DNA from 3 places in the Bacillus sp. BACIII genome. Region 1 is predicted to be linked to each of the others. Evidence: riboswitches for the same ligand, from Rfam matches in the RefSeq annotation. Region 1 holds a riboswitch; each other region holds the start of a gene.
The links. A riboswitch is a leader RNA that binds a small molecule or an ion and turns the genes downstream of it on or off. The one in region 1 is predicted to bind S-adenosylmethionine.

Region 1 (7,707 bases):
CCGATGTCTATCACCTGGAACTGAAGGATGCGGAAGAGATTTCTGACGCACTTTTGGAAAAACGGATCAGAAAGGCCGGAGATGAACGGCTGTTTTATCTTGCCGAAGCGTTCAGAAGAGGCTACACAGTCGAGCAGCTTCATGAGTTTTCCGCAATTGACGTCTTCTTTTTGCACAAGCTCTGTAAGCTGGTCGCTTTTGAAACCGAGCTGAAAGCGGAAAAAGGCAGCCTCACCGCCCTGCAGACAGCGAAGGAACTCGGTTTCTCCGACAAATACATCAGCCGGGAATGGAATATGCCGGAACAAGAGCTGTACCAAATGAGAAAAGAAGCAGCCATCAAGCCTGTATATAAAATGGTGGATACGTGCGCGGCGGAATTCGAATCAGAAACCCCGTACTTCTACAGCACATATGAGGAAGAAAATGAATCTGAAGTGACATCAAGAAAAAGCGTCGTCGTCCTCGGCTCCGGCCCGATCCGCATCGGACAGGGCGTCGAATTTGACTATGCGACCGTTCACTCTGTCTGGGCGATCAAGCAGGCAGGCTATGAAGCAATTATTATCAACAACAACCCTGAGACAGTGTCAACTGATTTCAGCATTTCAGACAAGCTGTATTTTGAACCGCTGACGGTTGAAGATGTCATGCATATCATTGATTTGGAACAGCCGGAAGGCGTCGTCGTTCAATTCGGCGGCCAGACGGCGATCAATCTTGCGGAAGAATTGAGCGCCCGCGGCGTCAAGATTCTCGGCACATCACTTGAGGATCTAGACCGTGCGGAAGACCGGGATAAGTTCGAGCAGGCGCTTGAGGCGCTGAACGTGCCGCAGCCGCTCGGAAAAACCGCTGTGTCGGTGAATGAAGCGGTCAAAATTGCCGAATCCATCGGCTATCCGGTTCTTGTCCGCCCTTCATATGTGCTCGGCGGCCGGGCGATGGAGATCGTCTATCACGAAGAAGAGCTGCTTCACTATATGAAAAATGCGGTCAAAATCAACCCGCAGCATCCGGTGTTAATCGACCGTTATCTGACGGGGAAAGAAATTGAAGTCGACGCCGTATCTGACGGCGAAACAGTCGTCATCCCGGGAATTATGGAGCATATCGAGCGGGCCGGAGTCCATTCAGGGGATTCAATCGCCGTCTATCCGCCTCAGTCTTTAAGCGGAGACATTAAGAAAAAAATCGAACAATACACTGTAGCCTTGGCAAAAGGCCTCAACATTGTCGGCTTGCTGAACATCCAATTCGTCCTGTCGCAAGGTGAAGTGTATGTGCTTGAAGTAAATCCGCGGTCAAGCAGAACCGTGCCGTTCTTAAGCAAAATCACAAAGATTCCGATGGCGAATCTGGCGACAAAGGTCATTCTCGGCCAAAAGCTTGCTGATTTCGGCTATCAAGAGGGACTGCAGCCGGAACAGCAGGGGGTGTACGTGAAAGCGCCTGTCTTCTCATTCGCGAAGCTGAGAAGAGTGGATATTACATTAGGGCCTGAAATGAAGTCGACGGGAGAGGTCATGGGCAAAGATTCAACTCTTGAAAAAGCGCTCTATAAAGCACTGATTGCCTCTGGCATTCAAATTCCGAATTACGGATCGGTGCTGTTGACCGTTGCTGATAAAGATAAAGAAGAAGGACTTCTGATCGCGAAGCGGTTCCATGCTATCGGCTATAACATCATGGCGACGGAAGGAACAGCCGCTTATTTGAAAGACGCTCAGATTCCGGCTCAGGTTGTCGGGAAAATCGGCGAAGAAGGGAAGAATCTCATCGACGTCATCAGAAACGGAGAAGCGCAATTTGTCATCAATACGCTGACAAAAGGAAAACAGCCGGCCAGAGACGGCTTCAGAATCCGCCGTGAATCCGTTGAGAACGGAGTCGCCTGCCTGACATCTTTAGATACGGCCGAAGCCATTTTGCGGGTGTTGGAAAGCATGACATTCCGGGCGGATCATATGCCTGCATCCAAAACCAATCCAAAGGCGGCCGTTACGGTATGAAGAAAGCGCACTTGACTGTTCAATCCAACTCAGAAATTGCCGACCGGATTTATAAGATGGTGCTGAAAGGAGAGCTTGTCCGGCACTTTACCGAGCCGGGACAATTTCTTCATCTGAAGGTAAGTGACGCGGTCACGCCGCTATTAAGAAGGCCGCTCAGCATTGCGGACGTCAATTTCGCCGCAGATGAAGTATCCGTTATCTACAGAGCTGACGGTGAGGGAACGCGTCTTTTGTCTGAGAAAAAAGAGGGCGGCAGGATAGACGTTCTCGGCCCTCTCGGCAACGGATTCCCCGTCCGGCGGATAGAACCCGGCAAAACCGCGCTGTTAGTCGGAGGCGGAGTCGGGGTTCCGCCTTTGCAGGAACTGTCAAAGCGCCTGACGGAAAAAGGCGTAAACGTTATTCACGTGCTTGGGTTTCAATCAGCAAAGGATGTTTTTTACGAACAGGAATGTCTCGCGTACGGAGATACCTACGTGGCGACGGCTGACGGAACATATGGAGAAAAAGGATTTGTCACCGATGTCATCCGCGAAAAGCAGCTCGAATTCGATGTCCTGCTCAGCTGCGGGCCGACACCGATGCTGAAAGCGCTGAAGCAGCAGTACGGCCATAAAGAAGTTTACCTTTCGATGGAAGAGCGGATGGGCTGCGGAATAGGGGCCTGCTTCGCCTGCGTGTGCCGTACGGGCGAAAGCGATACGTCGTATGTAAAAGTCTGCCTTGACGGGCCGGTATTTAAAGCTGAGGAGGTGGCGCTGTAATGTTAGAGGTGAATCTGCCGGGTCTCCAATTGAAAAACCCGATCATCCCCGCTTCCGGATGTTTCGGTTTCGGGAAGGAATATGCCGGATTTTACGATTTATCATGCCTCGGAGGCATCATGATTAAAGCCACCACGAACGAAGCCCGCTTCGGAAATCCGACACCGAGAGTGGCGGAGACAAGCGCGGGAATGCTGAATGCCATCGGACTGCAAAATCCCGGTCTGGAGCATGTGCTCAATCATGAGCTGCCTTGGCTCGAACAGTTTGACACGCCGATTATCGCAAACGTCGCGGGTTCTCAGGTGGAAGACTATAAAGAAGTAGCCGAACGCATCAGCCAAGCGCCGAATGTGCATGCGCTTGAGCTGAACATCTCGTGTCCGAATGTCAAAACGGGCGGGATTGCTTTTGGAACTGATCCCGCCATGGCGGCCGATCTGACAAAAGCGGTGAAAGAAGTTTCCTCAGTGCCTGTGTATGTGAAGCTTTCTCCTAATGTCGCAAACATAACCGAAATTGCGAAAGCGATTGAAGCGGCCGGTGCTGACGGGCTGACGATGATTAATACACTCGTCGGGATGAGGCTCGATCTTAAGACGGGACGGCCGATTTTAGCAAATAAAACGGGCGGACTGTCAGGCCCGGCGATCAAACCGGTCGCCATCCGGATGGTATACGAAGTCAGCCAGGCCGTTGACATTCCGATTATCGGGATGGGCGGCGTCCAGACCGCAGAAGATGCATTAGAATTTCTTCTCGCCGGAGCAAGTGCAGTTGCCGTCGGGACGGCCAACTTCGTCAATCCGTTCGTCTGCCCGGAAATCATTGAACAGCTCCCTCGTGTGCTGCGCCAATACGGTTATCAATCTGTAAGTGAATGCATCGGAAGGAGCTGGAAACATGCAGAACAACCTGCCCATCATCGCGCTTGATTTTGCATCAGGAGAAGAAACTTTAGCGTTTCTAGATTTGTTTAAAAAGGAAAGGCTGTTTGTCAAAACGGGGATGGAACTTTTTTATCAGGAAGGACCCGCCATAATTCACCAATTAAAAGAACGGAACTGTGATATATTTTTAGATTTGAAGCTTCATGATATTCCGACTACAGTCAATAAAGCGATGAAGCGGCTTGCGGGCCTCGGCGTTGATCTCGTCAATGTGCATGCCGCAGGGGGCGGACGCATGATGCGCGCAGCTCTTGAGGGGCTTGAAGAAGGCACGCCGGCAGGCAAAAAACGCCCGTCATTAATCGCAGTCACCCAGCTGACGAGCACTTCAGAGCAGATGGCGAAGGAAGAGCTTCTGCTGCAAAAGCCGCTGTTAGAAACGGTTGTACATTACGGCAAAATGGCTGAAGAGTGCGGGCTGGACGGAGTGGTATGTTCAGTTCATGAAACAAAAGCCATTTATGAAGCGGTCCGGCCGTCATTTCTGACAGTCACTCCGGGCATCCGCACGGCCAATGACGCAGCTGATGATCAAGTCCGGACGGCGACTCCGTCATTTGCGAAAGAAAACGGTTCGTCTGCCATTGTCGTAGGCCGTTCAATTACAAAAGCGGAAAACCCCGTTAAAGCATATGAAGCCATTAAACTGGAATGGGAGGGCGTTCGCCGATGAAACAGGCTATCGCAAAACATCTATTACACATTGAAGCTGTCTTTTTACGCCCGAATGAGCCGTTTACGTGGGCGAGCGGCATTTTATCGCCGATTTATTGTGACAACCGTCTGACATTGTCGTATCCAAAAGTGAGAAATAATGTGGCGGACGGGCTCGGCAGACTGCTGAAAGAGCATTTCCCCGAGGCGGAGATGATCGCGGGCACTGCCACGGCAGGCATTCCGCATGCTGCGCTTCTCGCAGACCGTACAGGCGCTCCGATGTGCTACGTCAGAAGCAAACCGAAAGCGCACGGCAAAGGAAATCAAATAGAAGGCGCCGTTAAAAAAGGACAAAAAACAGTCGTGATTGAAGACTTGATTTCTACCGGGGGCAGCGTGCTTGAAGCTGCGGCGGCCCTTCAAAGAGAGGGCGCGGAAGTTCTCGGCGTCCTTTCAATTTTTACATACGGACTGCCGAAAGCAAGAGAAGCCTTTAAAAAAGCGGGTCTGCCGTACTACTCGTTAACAGATTATGACACGCTGATTGAAGTAGCGCTTGAAAACGGAACGATACATTCAGATGACATTGAGAAACTGAAATCATGGAAACAAAATCCCGAGTCAAAAGATTGGTTTAAAAAATAATGACAATAAAACAGGCCTCAGGGCCTGTTTTATTATTCCTATCAAAAAACTCGGGTTGACTTCTGTTAGAATTGTGCTAAAATTTAGTACAAATCTAAAAAGCTTATCAAGAGCGGCTGAGGGACTGGACCGATGACGCCCGGCAACCTGCGTGTCATGCAAGGTGCCGCATCCAGAAAAATGCACAGCATTTTGAAGATAAGGGCTATAACGGGTCACTGTCTTTCATTCCGCTGGATTGAAAGTTTTTTATATGAAAAAAGATTGAGGGATAAGACAACCGGCAGAAAACAACAGCTGTTTGATTGTCTCCGGGAGGAGGAAAGAAAAAATGCTAACGTATGACACATGGGAGGAACCGGCGATTACATTTCCGGAAGACGATTCCTATAAAGGCGCGCTGTCCGTTTTAAAATGGGCATACGGCCACTACGGAGACCAGCTTGTTTACGCGTGCAGCTTCGGGATTGAGGGAATCGTCCTGATCGATTTAATTTCTAAAGTGAAAAAAGACGCGGAAATCGTGTTTCTCGATACAGGACTTCACTTTAAAGAAACATATGAAACGATCGAAAAAGTGAAAGAACGTTACCCGGGACTGAACATCATCCTGAAAAAGCCCAGCCTTACTCTTGAGGAACAGGCCGAGGCTCACGGAGATAAACTGTGGGAAAGAGAACCGAACCAGTGCTGCTTCATCAGAAAAATTCTGCCGTTAAGAGAAGCGCTCGCCGGGCGTCCGGCATGGCTGTCCGGCCTCCGACGCGATCAAGGGCCGAGCCGGGCGAATACGAATTTCCTGAATAAAGACGATAAGTTTCAATCCATTAAAGTATGCCCGCTGATCCACTGGACGTGGAAAGACATCTGGAGATATACATCCAAGCATGAGCTGGATTATAACATTCTTCATGATCAGGGCTATCCGAGCATCGGCTGTGAACCGTGCACTTCACCTGCGTTTACCGCAGAAGACCTGCGGAGCGGCAGATGGAACGGAATGGCAAAAACAGAATGCGGACTGCATGAATAAAGGAGCTGCACAATGGAATTAGCCGCTATTTTATTCTGCCTGTTTTTCGCCATGAATATCGGAGCCAGCGGAGCCGCGGCTTCAATGGGGGTCGCTTACGGTTCCGGCGCCGTTAAAAAGAAAACGTATGCGCTGATTATCTGCGCGGCCGGCGTCCTGTCAGGGGCGGTTATCGGCGGCGGAGAAGTCGTTAAGACGATCAGCGGCGGAATCATTCCCGAACAGACCATTACGCTCACCATTGTGTGCATTATTATCGGAGCGGCGGCGTTATCGTTATTCACGGCGAATGTGCTCGGCATTCCGCTGTCGACAAGCGAGGTCACCGTTGGGGCGATTGTCGGGGTCGGCGTCGCGTACAAAGTATTGTTTCTGCAGCATCTTTTGGTCATCGTGATTTTTTGGGTGCTCGTACCGTTTGTTGCGTTCTGTTTCACGTTTCTCGTATCGAAGGTATCCAGTTCTCTGAATATTCGAGTCATTTCGAGCCGGAAACAGAAGGTTTTGGGGGTTGTCCTGCTTATTGCGGGGTTTTGGGAAGCTTTTTCAGCCGGAATGAACAACGTCGCAAATGCGGTAGGGCCTTTAGTTGCCGCCGGCGTGCTCAGCGTGTCCAAAGGGACGCTGTACGGAGGTATCTTTGTCGCTCTCGGCGCTCTGCTTTTAGGACGCAGAGTGCTTGAAACCAACGGGAAAAAGATTACGAGATTTTCCGCCGGCGAAGGCATACTGCTTTCCGGAACCGGAGCCGGACTTGTCATTATCAGTTCCGTGTTCGGTCTGCCGGTTCCTTTGGCGCAGGTGACATCATCATCAATCATCGGTATCGGAATGGCCAAAAACGGGCCGAACGTTTTTCATAAAGAAGTCGTGAAAACGATGCTCAAAGTATGGGTCGTTTCGCCGTTTTTGTCACTGTCGATTTCGTATCTGCTTGTCTCTCTGCTGTTAAAAGGAGATTACTATTCCATCTTTATGATGGCCAGCGTGCTTTTGGCAGCTGGCGGAGCCGCCAGTCTGATGAAAGCCATCCGAAAAGAGAAACGCTCTGTCCATGAACAAGGCGGGGGCATTTAACTATTAATCTGAGTTTATTTATCTGTTAACTGGGAGGAAAATGTACTATGAGTCTAGCACCGCACGGAGGAACATTAGTTAATCGGGTGAATGAGCAGTATGATCTTACATCCGTCCAAAAAGAAATTGAGCTGGATTTGATTTCGTTTGCTGATTTAGAGCTGATCGGAATCGGAGCCTACAGCCCGATTGAAGGATTTTTCACAGAAAAAGATTACGTGTCAGTCGTTGAAAATATGCGTCTGGCATCCGGGGCTGTCTGGTCTTTGCCGATTACGCTTCCGGTCGATTCAGAAAAAGCGGCTGAGCTTGCTGTCGGAGACACCGTAAAACTGACTTACGGCGGAGAAACATACGGCGCAGTGGACATCGAAGATATTTATACGCCGGATAAACAAAAAGAAGCCGTTCACGTATATAAAACCGATGATGACGCTCATCCAGGCGTGAAAAAACTATTTTCACGCGGCGATACGTATGTCGGCGGGCCGATCACATTAATTAAAAAAGCGTCAAAGCAGTTTCCTGAGTTTACATTTGAACCTGCTGAAACGAGACGAAGCTTT
Region 2 (7,707 bases), 450 kb from region 1:
GGGTTATAAACAATGGATTTTTATTTGAAAGTAAAAGAATTCATAGCAGATAATGCAAAAGAAAAAGATTTTACGGGTGGGGTTGGAGAAGATAAAATTTTAAAAATTGAGCAAGATCTTCAAGTCGCGCTGCCAGATAGCTACAAATGGTTTCTTAGAAACTATGGTTCTGGCGGGGTTTATGGAATCGATTTATTAGGCTATGATTTTGGCGGTGCTTCAGTTGTAGAAACAACCAGGGAATATCATGAATATAGGGGGTTGCCAAGTGGCTTAGTAGTCATAGAACATGTTGATTTTTTTGGGTATTGCTTAGATACCAATAAAATCAACAGTGAAGGAGAATGTCCAGTTGTTATTTGGAGTGAATTCGGTGGCTATAAAGAACTTAATTCTGCCCATTTTATAAAGTTCTTTTATGAAAGACTTCATGATATGAAAGAAAACTGGGAAGAAGATGAAGACTGGGACGATTAATAAAAGAAAGCTCTCTTTTAGAGAGCTTTTTTCAGGCTTATTCTTTAACAGGATTTACAATGAGCAGACAGGCATTGCTCAAAATACTCGCGGCACCTATCCAAAGCAGCCATTGTGTTTCGGTCAGCCACGAGGCAGTTAGGATAAAGAGTCCAATGGCAATTGATATATAATTGCCGGCTCGGTCCAGTTTGCGTTTGCGATCAATTTTATATTTGGCATGAGAAATAAATTGATCAATTTTATCTTTCAGCTCATAGCTTTTTTCCTTTATCTTATTCTCTGCCTCTTTTACTTTTCGATAAAGCATATTATTCATCGTCTCCACTCCCGTATCGCCGTTTTGAAAATTCAGCCATGATTTTTTCTTCATAGCCATCTGAGATGAATTGAGCCTGGTCTTCAACTTTCAAATGTGCATTTTCTTCAAAACCATCCTGTTCTTCACCATCAAAACGATAAAGTTTTTGCAATAGCCTCCAGAATGTTTCAACTTCTTCAGTTGTGAACTCATGAAACATATCCGCTAAAAAATAGGTGGATTTTTCTGAACAGGAAATTAACGCTTTTGTTCCTTCAGGGGTAATCTCAATATTGATTGCACGTTTATCCTGTTTACTTGATACAGTGCGAACATATCCTTTTTTCGCAAGGCTTGAAATTAATTTGTTAGCGGTTTGTTTTGTTGTGCCCAGCTTTTTAGCGATATTCATAAGTGTGGTATCTTCCGTCGGTAAATGGGCAATAGCGATAAGAGTCATGTGCTGTCGTGAAGTCAACATGTCTAAGTATTCGTCTCCGCGAGTTTGCACCTTATTGACGACCGAAAACAGTGATGCGTAACTTTGTTGCATAAAATGCAGTTCTTTCATTAGTAAATTAATATCCATAAGTGATCTCCAATCTAAATTGTCACCATGTTGACAATTACAATATACATCGAAATAGGAAATAAGTCAACTTGGTGACTAAAAGGGGGGAGGTATGGCTGTTTTACAAATGTCACAGGCAGTCGGAGTGTTTTCAAAAGGTGAAATAAGTATAATAAATGCGAGAAGGTGTTTGACATGCAGAAAGTGAACTGGTCAGAACAGTATGAATGGTTCAATAAACAGGATGAAAAAGACGGGCGTTTAATGGCGCTCCTTCGTCATGAGCTTGCATACGAGGAAGTCATACGGTTATATACGAAAGGGTTTTATTTGAAATCCAAAGAAGGGGATGTTTCGTTAAGTAAGAACGATATCTGTCGTGTGTTTGGGGTTGAAGAGAGGCAGGGGGGCAAATCTTAATGAACGGGAAGAGAAGAACTCTCTTCCCGCTATTCACGGCAGCTGTTATTCTTTTTCCAGCATGGAAGTCAGCCATTCTCTTAATGCAGTTTTCTGTACATACCGCTTCCCGTTTCTGGTGATATGCGGAATGTCGGAAGTGTCAGGCACGATATGTTTTGCTTCTTCCTTAGTCACTCCTAAATAATAGCCAATATAATAGTGTAAGTCTTTTTCTTTAACGAGAATTTGGTCAGTGTGTTCATGAGGATCAGGTGATTTAAAGTTTTTTAATCCGTCTCCTATGAAATATCCTGCTAAAGCGATGCCAATGCCCGTAATGATATCCATACAGCAAACCTCCAATAAAAGTCATTATGTTTTATACGGTCAAATCCGCCGAAAGGATTCACCTTCAGTAAGAGCGGGGGAGCTTATTTTTGCTTTCCGATCTTTTCCACCTGCACCTTTCCGGAGAAGAAAACAGCGCCTCCGCCCATATCTGCAAGCCGATCGGGAGTGAGTGAATTGACCAGCTGTTTTTTATCATCCGCGTCGGCCCAAAGACCTTGGCTGACTGCAACGCCGGGAAGCACCTGTTCGCCGACTGAAGCTGTCAATTCACATTCGCCGCGGTTGTTCCAAATTCTCACGGTTTCTCCGTCTTCGATGTTCCGGCACTCAGCATCTTTTGAATGAATAAAAAGCTTTGGCGCTTTTTCCAGTTTTACGTGTTTTTCATTATTCGAAAATGTCGAATTTAAAAAGTTATGATTCGGTCCCGGGACAAATAACAGCGGGAAATTATCATCGCTCTCAAGAGGGATGTGCGTCGGCAGCGCCGGATAACCGTCCTGTTTCATCTTTTCAGAATATAACTCAATTTTTCCGCTCGGCGTCTTGAGCTTGCCCGGAAAAAGCGGTTTTTTCCGTTTCGCTCTCATGAAAGAATGGGATGAAAGCGAATCGTAATCAATATCCTCGATATACGGATTGGCGGGAAAGTCCAGCGCCTGTCTGATTAATCCTTCATCGGAATCCTGAAGCTCCTGCTCGGTAAAGCCCATCGCCCCGGCAAGCAAACGGAACACTTCCGTATTCGATTTGCTGTCCCCATATGGTTCGATCACCGGTTTTTGCAGCTGAATAAAATGGTGCCAGTAAGACGTGTAAAAATCCGTGTTTTCAAAAGCGGATGCAGCAGGGAGAACGATATCCGCATATTTGGCGGTTTCCGTTAAAAACAGATCGTGAACGACTGTAAATAAATCGTCCCGCTGCAGGCCTTTTCTGACTTTATTCGCTTCCGGCGCAACTACCGCGGGATTGGTTCCGTAAATAAACAAGGAGCGCACGGGCGGTTTTGTTTCTAAAAGAACGCTTCCGAGCCTGTTCATATTAAATGATCTTGGCTTCCTGCCGTAAAGCAGATCAGGCCGCTGGAGCGCTTGTCTGTTATAGTTTAATACCGCGCTGTTGTGCTTGATTGCGCCTCCCCCGGTGCGGAGCCACTGTCCTGTCACAGCCGGAAGGCAGGCGACGGTGCGGACGATCATACCGCCATTGTCATGGTGCTGAATGCCGTTTCCGATTCTGATAAGGGAAGGGGAGGTTTCCCCGTACATTCTCGCAAGGCGTCTGATATCGTCTGCTTTAACGCCTGTCATAACAGAAACCGTTTCCGGATCATACTGTTTGACATGCGCTTTTAATTCTTCACTGCCTTCGGTGTATTCTGTGAGAAATGCTTCATCGTGAAGGTTCTCGGCAAATAAAACATGCATGATACCGAGAGCGAGTGCGGCATCTGTGCCGGGGCGAATGGGAATAAACCAATCGGCAAGCCGGCCTGTTTGGTTCTTATGTACATCGATAACGACAATCTTAGCTCCTTTTTTCCGGGCTTTTTGAGCAATCATGACCTGATGCATATTCGTGCTGACGGCATTGATTCCCCAAAAAATAAAGAGCTTTGCATGTATGGTCTCTTCCGGATCAGTACCTGCGCCTTCTCCCATTGTATAGTTATAGCCCTCAGATCCGGCTTTGCTGCAGATCGTCCGTTCGAGCTGGCTCGCCCCGAGTCGGTGGAAAAAACGGCGGTCCATTCCCTCTGCCGCCAGTTTTCCCATATTACCGTAAAAGCTGTACGGGAGAATGCTTTCCGCTCCTTCTTCGGCAATAAGCTCTTTCCAGCGCGCACTGATCGTATTGATTGCTTCGTCCCATGAAATAGGCGCAAACACGGCTTCGCCTTTTTCGCCGATCCGTTTTAACGGGACGGTTAAGCGTTTTTCATCATAAATGCGCTCAGCCATGTGTCTGACTTTGTTGCAAATATTCCCTGATGTGACGGGGTGATCCGGGTCTCCCTGAATGTTAACGATTTTTCCGTCCTTTTTTGTCACAAGTAAGCCGCATTGATCGGGACAGTCCAGTGAGCACACCGACTTAAAGACCCCATTTGGCTGTTTTGCAGCAGAATTCATAGCCCATTTCTCCTCTTTTTTTATATTGTAAGCATTATAACATTTCGAAATAGATCGTCAATTCAGAAAAAAAGTGTTGACATCACGGAAAGACTTATCTATGATGAGTTTATTCTTTTAAAAGTCTGACAATTTCATCATTTTATTTTCTATCAAGAGAGGTGGAGGGACTGGCCCTATGAAACCTCGGCAACATTTATTGTGCCAATTCCAGCAAGCGTATGCTTGAAAGATAGGAAAGAATGGTCTATACATATTTGTGCGCTTCAAGCGGATAAAGACGGTATATGAATCTCTTTCCTTCTTCGGGGAAAGAGATTTTTTTGTGAAAAAATTTATGTGAAAAGGATGTTTTGCACCATGACGGTTTTAATTACCGCACCCTATCACGACGAGGGGCTGAAGGAGCTGACAGATCTGTTCGGCCGGACTGTGCACCTGCCGTGGAAGAAGCACGGCCGGGCCTATCGGGAAGATGAATTAATCCGGATGATTCAAGAGACAAACGCGTCGGGGCTTATTACCGAACTTGATAAGGTATCAGAGCAAGTGATTGATATATTGCCGGATTCCGCTTTTATCGGCGTCTGCAGAGGGATGCCGTCTAATGTGGATATCACGGCGGCGACTAAAAGAAAAATCCCTGTCTTCTATACACCGGCCCGCAATGCCCAGGCTGTTGCTGAAATGTTTATCGGAAATGTCATTTCGTTTTTGCGCCACACGTATTCTTCTCATCAGTGGCTGAAGGACGGGAAGTGGAATGGTGATTATTTGCAGGCTTACGTCAAATTCAGGGGAAATGAGCTGACGGGGAAAACAGTCGGCCTTATCGGTTTCGGAGCTGTCGGACAGAGAATCGCCCGGCTGTTGACGGCTTTTGACTGCAAGGTGCTGTACTATGACCCCTTTGTCAATCATGAGAACCGGGAGTATGAAAAAACGACGATTGAACGGGTATTTTCTGAAAGTGATATTGTCTCCGTTCATTTGCCGCGCACCGAAGAAACCATCGGCCTGATCGGCGCCCGGCACTTTCAATTGATGAAGCAAGAAGCTGTTTTTGTCAATACATCAAGAGCGGCGGTTACAGACAGAAAAGAGCTGCTGCGGGTGCTGAAAGAACGGCGGATTAAAGGAGCGATCCTTGACGTGTTTTATCACGAACCGCCTGAATCTTCTGATTATGAATTGATCTCACTGCCGAATGTGTTCGCGACTCCCCATTTAGCGGGCGCAACATTTGAGGTGGAGGATCATCATGTGAGGATTTTAAATGAGGCGCTTTTCAAATGGAAAAAAGATCAGCTCTGCTCAATACGTGAACTTTATAACAAAAGAGATCTTGAGATGGAAGGATAGAAAAAGGAGGAGGCTGTAATGGCTGAACAAAAAGGCTACCTTGTATTTGACATCGGGACGGGGAATGCGCGAGTCGCGGTTGTGACTGCCGGCGGCGACGTGACAGCATTGGAAAGGGAAGACATTGAATATGTGACGGATCCGCTTTATCCGGACGGCCGTTATTTCTCGCCGGAAAGATTATGGATGCAAATCAGCGCTATGGCAAAAAAGGCTATTGCCAAAAGCCCTCATATTACATTAATCGGAATCACCTCAACAAGCCAGAGGCAGGGAATTGTTCTGATTAATAAAGAAAAAAAGGCATTTCTCGGTCTGCCTAACATTGATAACAGAGGGCGCGAATGGGAGGGAGCGATCGAGTTAAAAGAAGAAGTGCACCAGCGCGCCGGACGCCTTCCGAGCGCTTTATTTTCTGCCATGAAACTTGTCGGGTTAAAAAAAAGACAGCCGTTATTATGGAAAGAAGTGAAGTACATCACAAGCATCAGTGACTGGGTGACATTTGAGCTGAGCGGAGTTTTAAGCTATGAACCGTCACAGGCCGCTGAAACACTGCTGTTTGACGTAAGGAAAAAGGCGTGGTCGGAGAAATTATGCAGCATCTTCGGGGTGCCTTCTGCCATTCTTCCTTCACTCGTCCGATCTGGGACGGTTGTCGGAATGTTAACGTTTAAGAAAGCGGCGGTTCTCGGTCTTTCTGAAAGAGTGCCTGTAATTGCAGGCGGGGGAGACACACAGCTTGCCATCAAAAGTGCAGATGCAAAGCCCGGAGATATCGTCATCGTATCCGGCACAACGACGCCGATTACAAAGATAACAGCGGAGACCGGAACCGAAAGTTTAGAGAATGCATGGCTGAATTGCCATACAGAAGAAGGTCAATGGCTTCTTGAAACGAATCCGGGTGTAACGGGACTCAATTATCAAAAATTAAAATCCATTTTTTATCCGAATGAATCCTACAGCGTCATGGAACGGGAAATCGCCAGTCTGCCGAAACATGATCAAGCTTGTGTTTCTGCGTTAGGCTCCTATTTATCGCCTGAGAAAAACGCACTCGCAAAAGGCGGATTTATTTTTGATGCCCCGCTGTCCCAAAGTTTAAGCCGAGCGCATTTTGTCAAAGCCGCTCTGATGGAAATCGCTTTTTCAATCAAATGGAACTATGAGGCGTTAACAGAAGTGACTTCCTTTTCCCAAAATGTGAAGGTGTGCGGCGGGGGTTTCCAAAGTGAATCGTTGACACAGTTTCTTGCTAACTTTCTGCAAAAGAAGATTTATAAGAGAGAAGGCTTCAGCCAGGCATCCGTAATGGGGGCGGCGATGATCTGCAACGAGGCTCTCGGTGTGAAAGAAGAACTTTCGAACCGCACAAAGCTAATTGAACCGGAATCGGATCAGACGGATCTCTTCCTATATGAAGAATGGAAACATACGCAAAAATTATTTGCGCATTTTCAGCCCAGCGGTGAAAGCCTGACTTGGGGATGAGATGACAACATGTAAGATTGCTGAGGAGGAACAAAAAATGCTTAATAAAATAGGAATTCCGAAACAGCTTGCCTGGGGATTTTTAGGGGTCGTGCTGTTTATGATGGGGGACGGCCTTGAACAAGGCTGGCTCAGCCCGTTTTTAGTTGAAAACGGCTTGACGGTACAGCAATCAGCATCCCTGTTTACGGTTTACGGTATTGCTCTCGCTGTGGCGTCTTGGTTTTCAGGCGTCTGTCTCGAAGCCTTCGGCGCAAAGCGGACAATGTTTATGGGGCTGTTATTTTACGTTATCGGAACATCCGCGTTTATCGCATACGGATTTGAAAATCTTAATTTGCCGGTGATGTATGTCACGTATTTTATTAAAGGGCTGGGCTATCCGCTGTTTGCCTATTCTTTTTTGACATGGGTGATTTACCGGTCGCCGAAAAGCAAGCTCAGTACGGCGGTCGGCTGGTTCTGGATTGCTTATTGCTGCGGCATGTTTGTATTCGGAGCCTGGTATTCGAGCTGGGCCATCAAATCTTTCGGCTATTTGAATACGCTGTGGAGTTCGATTTTTTGGGTATGCCTCGGCGCGTTTTTTGCTTTGATTTTAAATAGGGACCGCT
Region 3 (7,707 bases), 1.3 Mb from region 1:
TGAATGAGCCGGCAACAGGCTTTTGAATCGCCATTTCCCCTAATGCCCGCATAATAAAAAACATAATCAGCCCGCTGCAGGCGTAAGCGGCTAAAATCCCCGGTCCTGCAAGCTTTATGGCAGAAGCTGACCCGAGAAACAGTCCGACCCCTATCGCGGCGCCCAAAGACATAAGCGAGATATGCCTCTCTTCCAAACCGCGGTGAAGCGTTTTTCCTTTGTTTTGCATAACTCTCCCCCCTGATTTTGACAGAAAAGTAACAAACCGAGACGAAATAGCCAGAAAGCACTTTCCAGCATCTGCCCGATTAGTCCTATTATAACCTTTTTCTGAATATTGCGTAATACTTTACTGAAAACATAGCGGAATAGACGGTTTACATAAAACAATAGAAAAAAGGCTTTCGATAACATCGAAAGCCTTTTGGATTAAACGAAAATGACTTCTTTCGGCTGGTGATTCAGCTCTTCCGGCACCAGTCTTTTTTCAACATTGATGCTGTGCCAGATCATGAAGATCAGCACGGTCCAGATTTTGCGGCTGTTGTCCGCTCTGTCGGCGCAATGATCTTCCAAAAGCTGAAGGACATAATCCTTTTCAATATAAGCGTCTGTTTCACTTTCACGAATGATGTTGCGCACCCATTCGTTCATTTCATTTTTCAGCCAGTGGCGGATCGGCACAGGGAAACCGAGTTTTTTGCGGTTCAGCACATGATCAGGCACAACTCCTTCAGCGGCTTTACGCAGAAGGTATTTCGTCGTACCGTTTTTCGTTTTCAGTTCATCCGGAATTTTAGAAGCCACGTCAAACACGACTTTATCAAGGAACGGCACGCGCAGCTCCAATGAATTGGCCATCGTCATTTTGTCAGCCTTTAACAGGATGTCGCCGCGCATCCACGTGTGAATGTCGACATACTGCATTTTATTAATGTCGCTGTATGAACGGCTTTCTGTAAAGTACGGCTTCGTAACATCACGGTATGAAAGCTCTGGGTTGTAATGTTTGAGCAGCTGTTTTTTCACAGGCTCTTCAAAAATCTTCGCATTCCCGATATAACGGTCCTCAAGCGGTGTGCAGCCGCGGACTAAGAGGCTTTTTCCTCTCATTCCTTCCGGCATGACGGACGCCACATGAAGAAGCATTTTTTTCAGACCGGACGGAATGCGTTCAAACGGTTTAAGCGACAGCGGTTCGCGGTAAATATTGTACCCGCCGAACAGCTCGTCCGCGCCTTCCCCGGATAACGCAACCGTTACATGCTTTTTCGCTTCTTTCGCGACAAAGTACAAAGGAATCGCCGCCGGATCTGCAAGCGGGTCATCGAAGTGCCAGACGATTTTCGGAAGCTCGTTCATATACTCCTCAGGAGAAATGACTTTGCTGATATTTTCAATCCCGAGCGCGGCAGCTGTTTCCTTCGCTACGTCAACCTCACTGAAGCCCTGCTGTTCAAAGCCGACAGAAAATGTTTTAAGGTTCGGGTGAAATTCTTTCGCAACTGAGACGATAAAAGAAGAGTCGATGCCGCCGGATAGAAACGAGCCGACAGGAACGTCACTTCTCATGTGGACTTTGACAGAGTCAAAGATTGCGTCTCTGACTTCTTTCACCAATTTATCTTCATCGGACTGAACGGGCTTAAAGTTCGCTTTGAAATATGTTTTAAACGCGATTTCGCCTTCCGGGCGGATCGTAAACTGGCTGCCCGGCTCGACTTTTTTCACTTCAGCGTCAAGCGTGCTCGGTTCAGGGACGAATTGGAAAGACATATATTGCTGTAAAGAAGCTTTATCGAGATCAATACCGTTTTGAGCGGCCATTAAACTTTTTCTTTCAGATGCAAAATACACTTTGTCCCCGATGGTTGTGTAATACAGCGGTTTAATGCCGAACGGGTCTCTCGCGCCGTACATGACACGGTCAGTTTTGTTCCAGATTAAAAACGCAAACATTCCGCGAAGCTTTGAAGCGGCTTCTTCTTTATAATGACGGTATGTCGCAAGGAGCACCTCGGTATCGGAATCTGTATTGAAAGTGTAGCCTTTCGCTTCAAGCTCTTCTCTCAATTCAATGTAGTTATAGATTTCGCCGTTAAAAATGATCCAATATTTCTCATCTTCATATGATAAAGGCTGTCCGCCGTTTTCTACGTCAATAATACTGAGCCGTCTGAAGCCGAATCCGACGTGCTCATCATGATAATACCCATCGCTGTCAGGACCGCGGTGAACGATCATTTGGTTCATTTGTTTGATTAGCTCTTCTTGATCTGCGGTTTGAGTTAATGGATGCTTATTAAAAACACCGACAAATCCACACATAGTATAGCCTCCATAAGTGTAATTTTCTAATTGGACCCCCTTTTTATAGACGCTTTGTTACGCCATTGGTTTCACGCTATGTAAAAAATAAGCATGGCAGCATCTGCAAAAAGGGAAAGCCGCTTAAATAAGCGGCTATAAAATTATTCTCCTAGTGCTTCTTTGCGAAGCGCATCCGCCTTGTCAGTACGCTCCCAAGGAAGATCCACATCGTGACGTCCGAAGTGGCCGTAAGCGGCAGTCTGCTTATAGATCGGACGGCGCAAATCAAGCATTTTAATAATGCCGGCAGGTCTCAGGTCGAAGTTATTCCGTACGACTTCGATCAGTTTCTCTTCAGAAGCTTTTCCTGTATCAAATGTATTGATGGAAATAGATACAGGCTGTGCCACGCCGATTGCGTATGCAAGCTGCACTTCACAAGAATCAGCAAGTCCTGCAGCCACGATGTTTTTCGCTACGTATCTCGCAGCGTAAGCCGCTGAACGGTCTACTTTCGTCGCATCCTTACCGGAGAATGCACCGCCGCCGTGGCGTGCATATCCGCCGTATGTATCAACAATGATTTTACGGCCGGTAAGTCCCGCATCACCTTGAGGACCGCCGATTACGAAACGTCCCGTAGGGTTGATGAAGTATTTTGTTTCGTCATCAATCAGTTCCTCAGGCACGACAGGATTAATGACATGCTCTTTCAGATTGCGCTGAATCTGCTCAAGCGTAATTTCCGGATGGTGCTGAGTTGAGATGACGATCGCATCGATGCGGACCGGCTTATTGTTTTCATCATATTCAACGGTAACTTGCGTTTTTCCGTCAGGGCGAAGGTACGGAAGAATGTCTTCTTTGCGGACTTCGCTCAAACGGCGGGCCAATTTATGCGCCAAAGAGATCGGAAGCGGCATAAGCTCTTTCGTTTCGTTACACGCATAACCGAACATCAGACCTTGGTCACCTGCTCCGATAGCTTCGATTTCAGCATCGCTCATTGTGCCTTCACGCGCTTCAAGAGCCTGATCGACACCCATTGCGATATCCGCAGACTGTTCATCAATTGATGTTAAAACAGCGCAAGTCTCCGCATCAAATCCGTATTTTGCCCGTGTGTAGCCGATTTCTTTAATCGTTTCACGGACTGTTTTCGGAATGTCAACGTATGTTGATGTTGTAATCTCTCCGCTTACCAGCACAAGGCCTGTCGTTACAGATGTTTCACAGGCTACGCGCGCGTTCGGGTCTTTTTTTAAAATCTCATCTAAGATGCTGTCAGAAATTTGGTCACAGATTTTATCCGGATGACCCTCGGTAACAGATTCAGATGTAAATAGTCGACGGTTTTTACTCATTCACTTTTCCTCCTGAAAAAAGATCTTTTGAAAGACCTTCTCATATGATACGGAACTCGCTCCCTCTTAATACAATGTCATACTATATCAGAGAATGTTAATTGGCATATTTTATGAAATAAAAAAACCTTTTCCACTCGAGGAAAGGGTTTGGTCTGTGTGCCTTTCACTCTTATCGCTCAAGGAAATATTAAACCTTGCATCAGGTTAGCACCTTGGTTTCCCACAGTGTATTCACCTGCTTTTTTACAGAGAAACCGGTTGCTGGGCTTCATCGGGCCTGTCCCTCCGCCAGCTCGGGATAAGAGTATCCGCTCAATGAAATATCTTATCGTAAAAGGGCGGAAAGTGTCAATATGAATTAAAGCGATTACGCGCCTTTATTTCAGGAAGCAATGGAAAAACACAAACAAAAAATAATAAACAGTATAGACTATTTTTATATATGTGTTATACTAATTCCACATTCAGCGAAATAAAAATAAACCGGCAAAGGAAGGGTTTTATGAAATTAGTTGATTTAACCGCAGATCTTCAAGCATTACTCGCAAGTCCAAATGTGCATCATAATTTATCGGCGCCAAAACTTACCGAAAAAGTGATCACCCGAAATGAAGGGACGCTGACATCTACGGGCGCCGTACGCGCCACTACCGGTGCATATACGGGGCGATCACCTAAAGATAAATTTATCGTTCGTGAAAAAAGCACTGAAAATCAAATTGATTGGGGCGCGGTGAACCAGCCCATTTCTGAAGCGGCGTTTGAAAAGCTGTACGCCAAAGTCGTCAGCTACTTAAAACAGAGAGATGAACTGTTTGTTTTTGAAGGATTCGCAGGCGCAGATGAAAAATACAGACTGCCGATTACAGTCGTAAATGAATTTGCATGGCACAACCTGTTCGCGCGCCAGCTGTTTATCAGACCGGAGACGGCTGAAAGGGATCCGGAAGCACAGCCGTTTACCATTCTCTCAGCTCCGCATTTTAAAGCGGATCCGGAGACGGACGGCACGCATTCGGAAACATTTATCATTGTCTCTTTCGAAAAGCGCGTCATTTTAATCGGCGGCACCGAATACGCCGGAGAAATGAAAAAATCAATTTTCTCCATTATGAACTTCCTTCTTCCCCAGCAAGATATTCTGCCGATGCACTGCTCAGCCAACGTCGGTGAAAAAGGTGATGTCGCCTTGTTCTTCGGTCTTTCCGGCACGGGGAAAACGACGCTTTCAGCCGATGCGGACCGGAAACTGATCGGCGATGACGAGCACGGCTGGTCAGACTCCGGCGTGTTTAACATTGAAGGCGGATGTTATGCTAAATGTATCAACCTGAGCGAAGAAAAAGAACCGCAGATTTTTCGTGCGATCCGCTTCGGGTCTGTTCTTGAGAATGTTGTGCTTGATGAAAAAACGGGTGAGGCGGATTACGACAATTCCTTCTACACGGAAAACACAAGAGCCGCGTATCCGATTGAGATGATCGGCAATATCGTGCAGCCGAGCATTGCCGACCATCCGCAGGCGATCGTCTTTTTAACGGCGGACGCGTTCGGGGTGCTCCCTCCGATCAGCAAACTGACGAAGGAACAGGCGATGTATCATTTCTTAAGCGGGTACACCAGCAAACTCGCGGGAACCGAGCGCGGCGTGACATCTCCGCAAACGACTTTCTCAACATGCTTCGGTTCACCTTTCCTGCCGCTTCCGGCTCACGTCTATGCCGAAATGCTCGGGCATAAAATCGACGAGCACGGCGCTCAAGTCTTCCTGGTCAACACAGGCTGGACCGGCGGAGGGTACGGAGTCGGAGAGCGGATGAAACTTTCGTATACAAGAGCGATGGTAAAAGCCGCAATTGACGGCACGCTTGATCAGACAGATATGACGGCAGACAGCATTTTCGGCCTGCACAGTCCCGTTCACGTTCCGGGCGTTCCGGATGAGGTTCTTCAGCCTGAAAACACATGGAGCGATAAAAAAGCATACAATGAAAAGGCGCTGTTTTTAGCCAATGAGTTTAAAGAAAACTTTAAAAAGTTTTCTCATGCAGACTCAATTGCCAAAACCGGCGGACCTCTCGTTTAATCAAAAAAGCCAAGGGCGCTGCTGCCCTTGGCTTTTGTTTTTTCAGTTAGTCGAATGAAGCGAAGTGAGTCTATATGTAATGCTCGTCCGGCCGTTCGCCCATTCGAGCTTTTGGACTTCGCCAGTGCCGGATTTCTCGCCGTTTTTTGTTTTGCGCACGTCCATCGGAATATCAAGAGGATAAACGCGGTAGCCCTCTTTCTCCAATAAAAAGATATTTTCCTCTATCCGTTTTTCATTGCCTTTTGTCACAATCATTGTATTAAATTCAACAGGCATTCCCAAAATGAAAATCCCCTTTCATTCTCTTTTTCTTTATTATCATATCATAAATCCGTTATCTTACCTTGTCTTCATCCATTCCGCCAGACGCCGGACAATGCGCCTGTTTTCCTGCGGCGGAAAATAATGTGTAAAACCGCTGTAATACCAGGTTTCCACCGGTTTTCCCGCCGTTTTCAGCCTGTCCTCAATCATCCGGGCATGTTCGATCGAAACATTTTCATCATTCTCGCCGTGGATAAGCAGCACAGGCGCTTGAATAAGGTCTGCTTTTTCAAACGGCGAACGCCATCTGTATTCATCCGGCACCTTTTTCGGCGTGCCGCCGATCACCCGCTTCATCATCCGCCGCATATCCTTCCGCTCTTCATAAGTAAGCACCATATCACTCACACCGCCCCAAGAGACGAGCGAAGCCGCCTGATGCCCCATCTCGATCGCAGTCAAAAGCCCCATGATGCCGCCTCGGGAAAACCCGAAAATATGAACCCGGCCTTCCCTGACGTTCGGGTGATCCCGAAGCAGGCGGAAAGCGGAAAACGCGTCCTCTCTGTCCTCTCCCGCAAAATCTTCATTTCCCTCGCCGCCCTGATTGCCTCTGTAATAAGGTGCAAACACGACAAAGCCTTGGGAAGCAAACTGAACGATTCTTCCCGGGCGGACCATGCCGACATTTTTTATGCCGCCGCGCAAATATAAAAAACCGTCGTATGTTCCCGGCGCCGCAGGCTCGGCAAGGAGCCCCTTTACCTTCAGCCCTTCTGACTCATAGCACACCGCAAAGAGCCGGACATGCGGGCTCGGAGACGGAAACCTTCTCTTTTCAACCAGCAAAGCAAATGAGCCTCCTTCATCATCAGTTTTTTTATTCTTTCCCAACCTGAATATGGGCACTCACACATTTTTTATACCCATCATACGATATGTAAAGCAAAAAAGGTTATTTTAACGCTTAATACAAGGAGGTTACAACGTGAACAAATGGCTCAAAACGAGCTGCATCTTTGTCATATGCGCCTTTTTCCTGCTCATTCTTCCGGCCTGCAGACAGGAAGAAAGTCTGACGAAGGTGAAGGTGGCGGAAGTCACACACTCCATCTTCTATACGCCTATGTATGTCGCTGAAGCGAAGGGTTTCTTTAAAAAAGAAGGGCTTCAAGTGTCTCTTCAAACAACATGGGGCGGAGACAAAACGATGACATCGCTTTTGTCAAACGGCTCTGACATCGCGCTGGTCGGTTCTGAAACATCCATTTACGTGGAAGCGCAAGGAGCTAAAGATCCTATCATCAACTTCGCGCAGCTGACGCAGACAGACGGTACATTTCTCGTGGCGCGGAAGGATGAGACATCATTCAAGTGGGACGATTTAAAAGGAAAAACATTTCTCGGCCAGCGAAAAGGCGGCATGCCTCAAATGGCCGGTGAGTACGTCCTGAAAAAACATCACATACAGCCGAAAAAAGACATCAACCTGATTCAAAACATTGATTTCGCCAACATTTCCAACGCATTTGCATCCGGCACCGGTGATTATGTGCAGCTGTTTGAACCGACGGCATCCCAATTTGAAAAAGAAGGCATCGGCCATATCGTCGCATCCTTCGGAGAAGCTTCCGGCCAAGTGCCTTACACAACTTTTATGGCAAAAGAAAGCTATTT

Region 2: another riboswitch for S-adenosylmethionine. It lies ahead of ACXN9U_RS05175 (2-hydroxyacid dehydrogenase); the one in region 1 lies ahead of ACXN9U_RS06800 (phosphoadenylyl-sulfate reductase).
Region 3: another riboswitch for S-adenosylmethionine. It lies ahead of metK (methionine adenosyltransferase); the one in region 1 lies ahead of ACXN9U_RS06800 (phosphoadenylyl-sulfate reductase).

What each region holds. Positions count from the first base shown of each region.
Region 1 is NZ_CM174437.1:1,429,709-1,437,415, reverse strand. Features, by position in the region: gene carB (carbamoyl-phosphate synthase large subunit) at 1-2,012, shown strand, start outside; gene ACXN9U_RS06820 (dihydroorotate dehydrogenase electron transfer subunit) at 2,009-2,779, shown strand; gene ACXN9U_RS06815 (dihydroorotate dehydrogenase) at 2,779-3,714, shown strand; gene pyrF (orotidine-5'-phosphate decarboxylase) at 3,683-4,402, shown strand; gene pyrE (orotate phosphoribosyltransferase) at 4,399-5,031, shown strand; SAM riboswitch class I at 5,132-5,236, shown strand; gene ACXN9U_RS06800 (phosphoadenylyl-sulfate reductase) at 5,363-6,064, shown strand; gene cysP (sulfate permease) at 6,077-7,141, shown strand; gene sat (sulfate adenylyltransferase) at 7,189-7,707, shown strand, end outside.
Region 2 is NZ_CM174437.1:975,884-983,590, forward strand. Features, by position in the region: gene ACXN9U_RS05145 (SMI1/KNR4 family protein) at 13-477, shown strand; gene ACXN9U_RS05150 (hypothetical protein) at 515-796, opposite strand; gene ACXN9U_RS05155 (MarR family winged helix-turn-helix transcriptional regulator) at 789-1,367, opposite strand; gene ACXN9U_RS05160 (hypothetical protein) at 1,545-1,769, shown strand; gene ACXN9U_RS05165 (hypothetical protein) at 1,815-2,099, opposite strand; gene ACXN9U_RS05170 (molybdopterin oxidoreductase family protein) at 2,183-4,237, opposite strand; SAM riboswitch class I at 4,384-4,476, shown strand; gene ACXN9U_RS05175 (2-hydroxyacid dehydrogenase) at 4,598-5,599, shown strand; gene ACXN9U_RS05180 (FGGY-family carbohydrate kinase) at 5,618-7,093, shown strand; gene ACXN9U_RS05185 (RbtT/DalT/CsbX family MFS transporter) at 7,131-7,707, shown strand, end outside.
Region 3 is NZ_CM174437.1:107,046-114,752, reverse strand. Features, by position in the region: gene alaP (alanine permease AlaP) at 1-229, opposite strand, end outside; gene asnB (asparagine synthase (glutamine-hydrolyzing)) at 430-2,328, opposite strand; gene metK (methionine adenosyltransferase) at 2,472-3,674, opposite strand; SAM riboswitch class I at 3,844-3,982, opposite strand; gene pckA (phosphoenolpyruvate carboxykinase (ATP)) at 4,180-5,763, shown strand; gene ACXN9U_RS00695 (DUF2584 domain-containing protein) at 5,806-6,048, opposite strand; gene ACXN9U_RS00690 (alpha/beta hydrolase family protein) at 6,106-6,879, opposite strand; gene ACXN9U_RS00685 (ABC transporter substrate-binding protein) at 7,019-7,707, shown strand, end outside.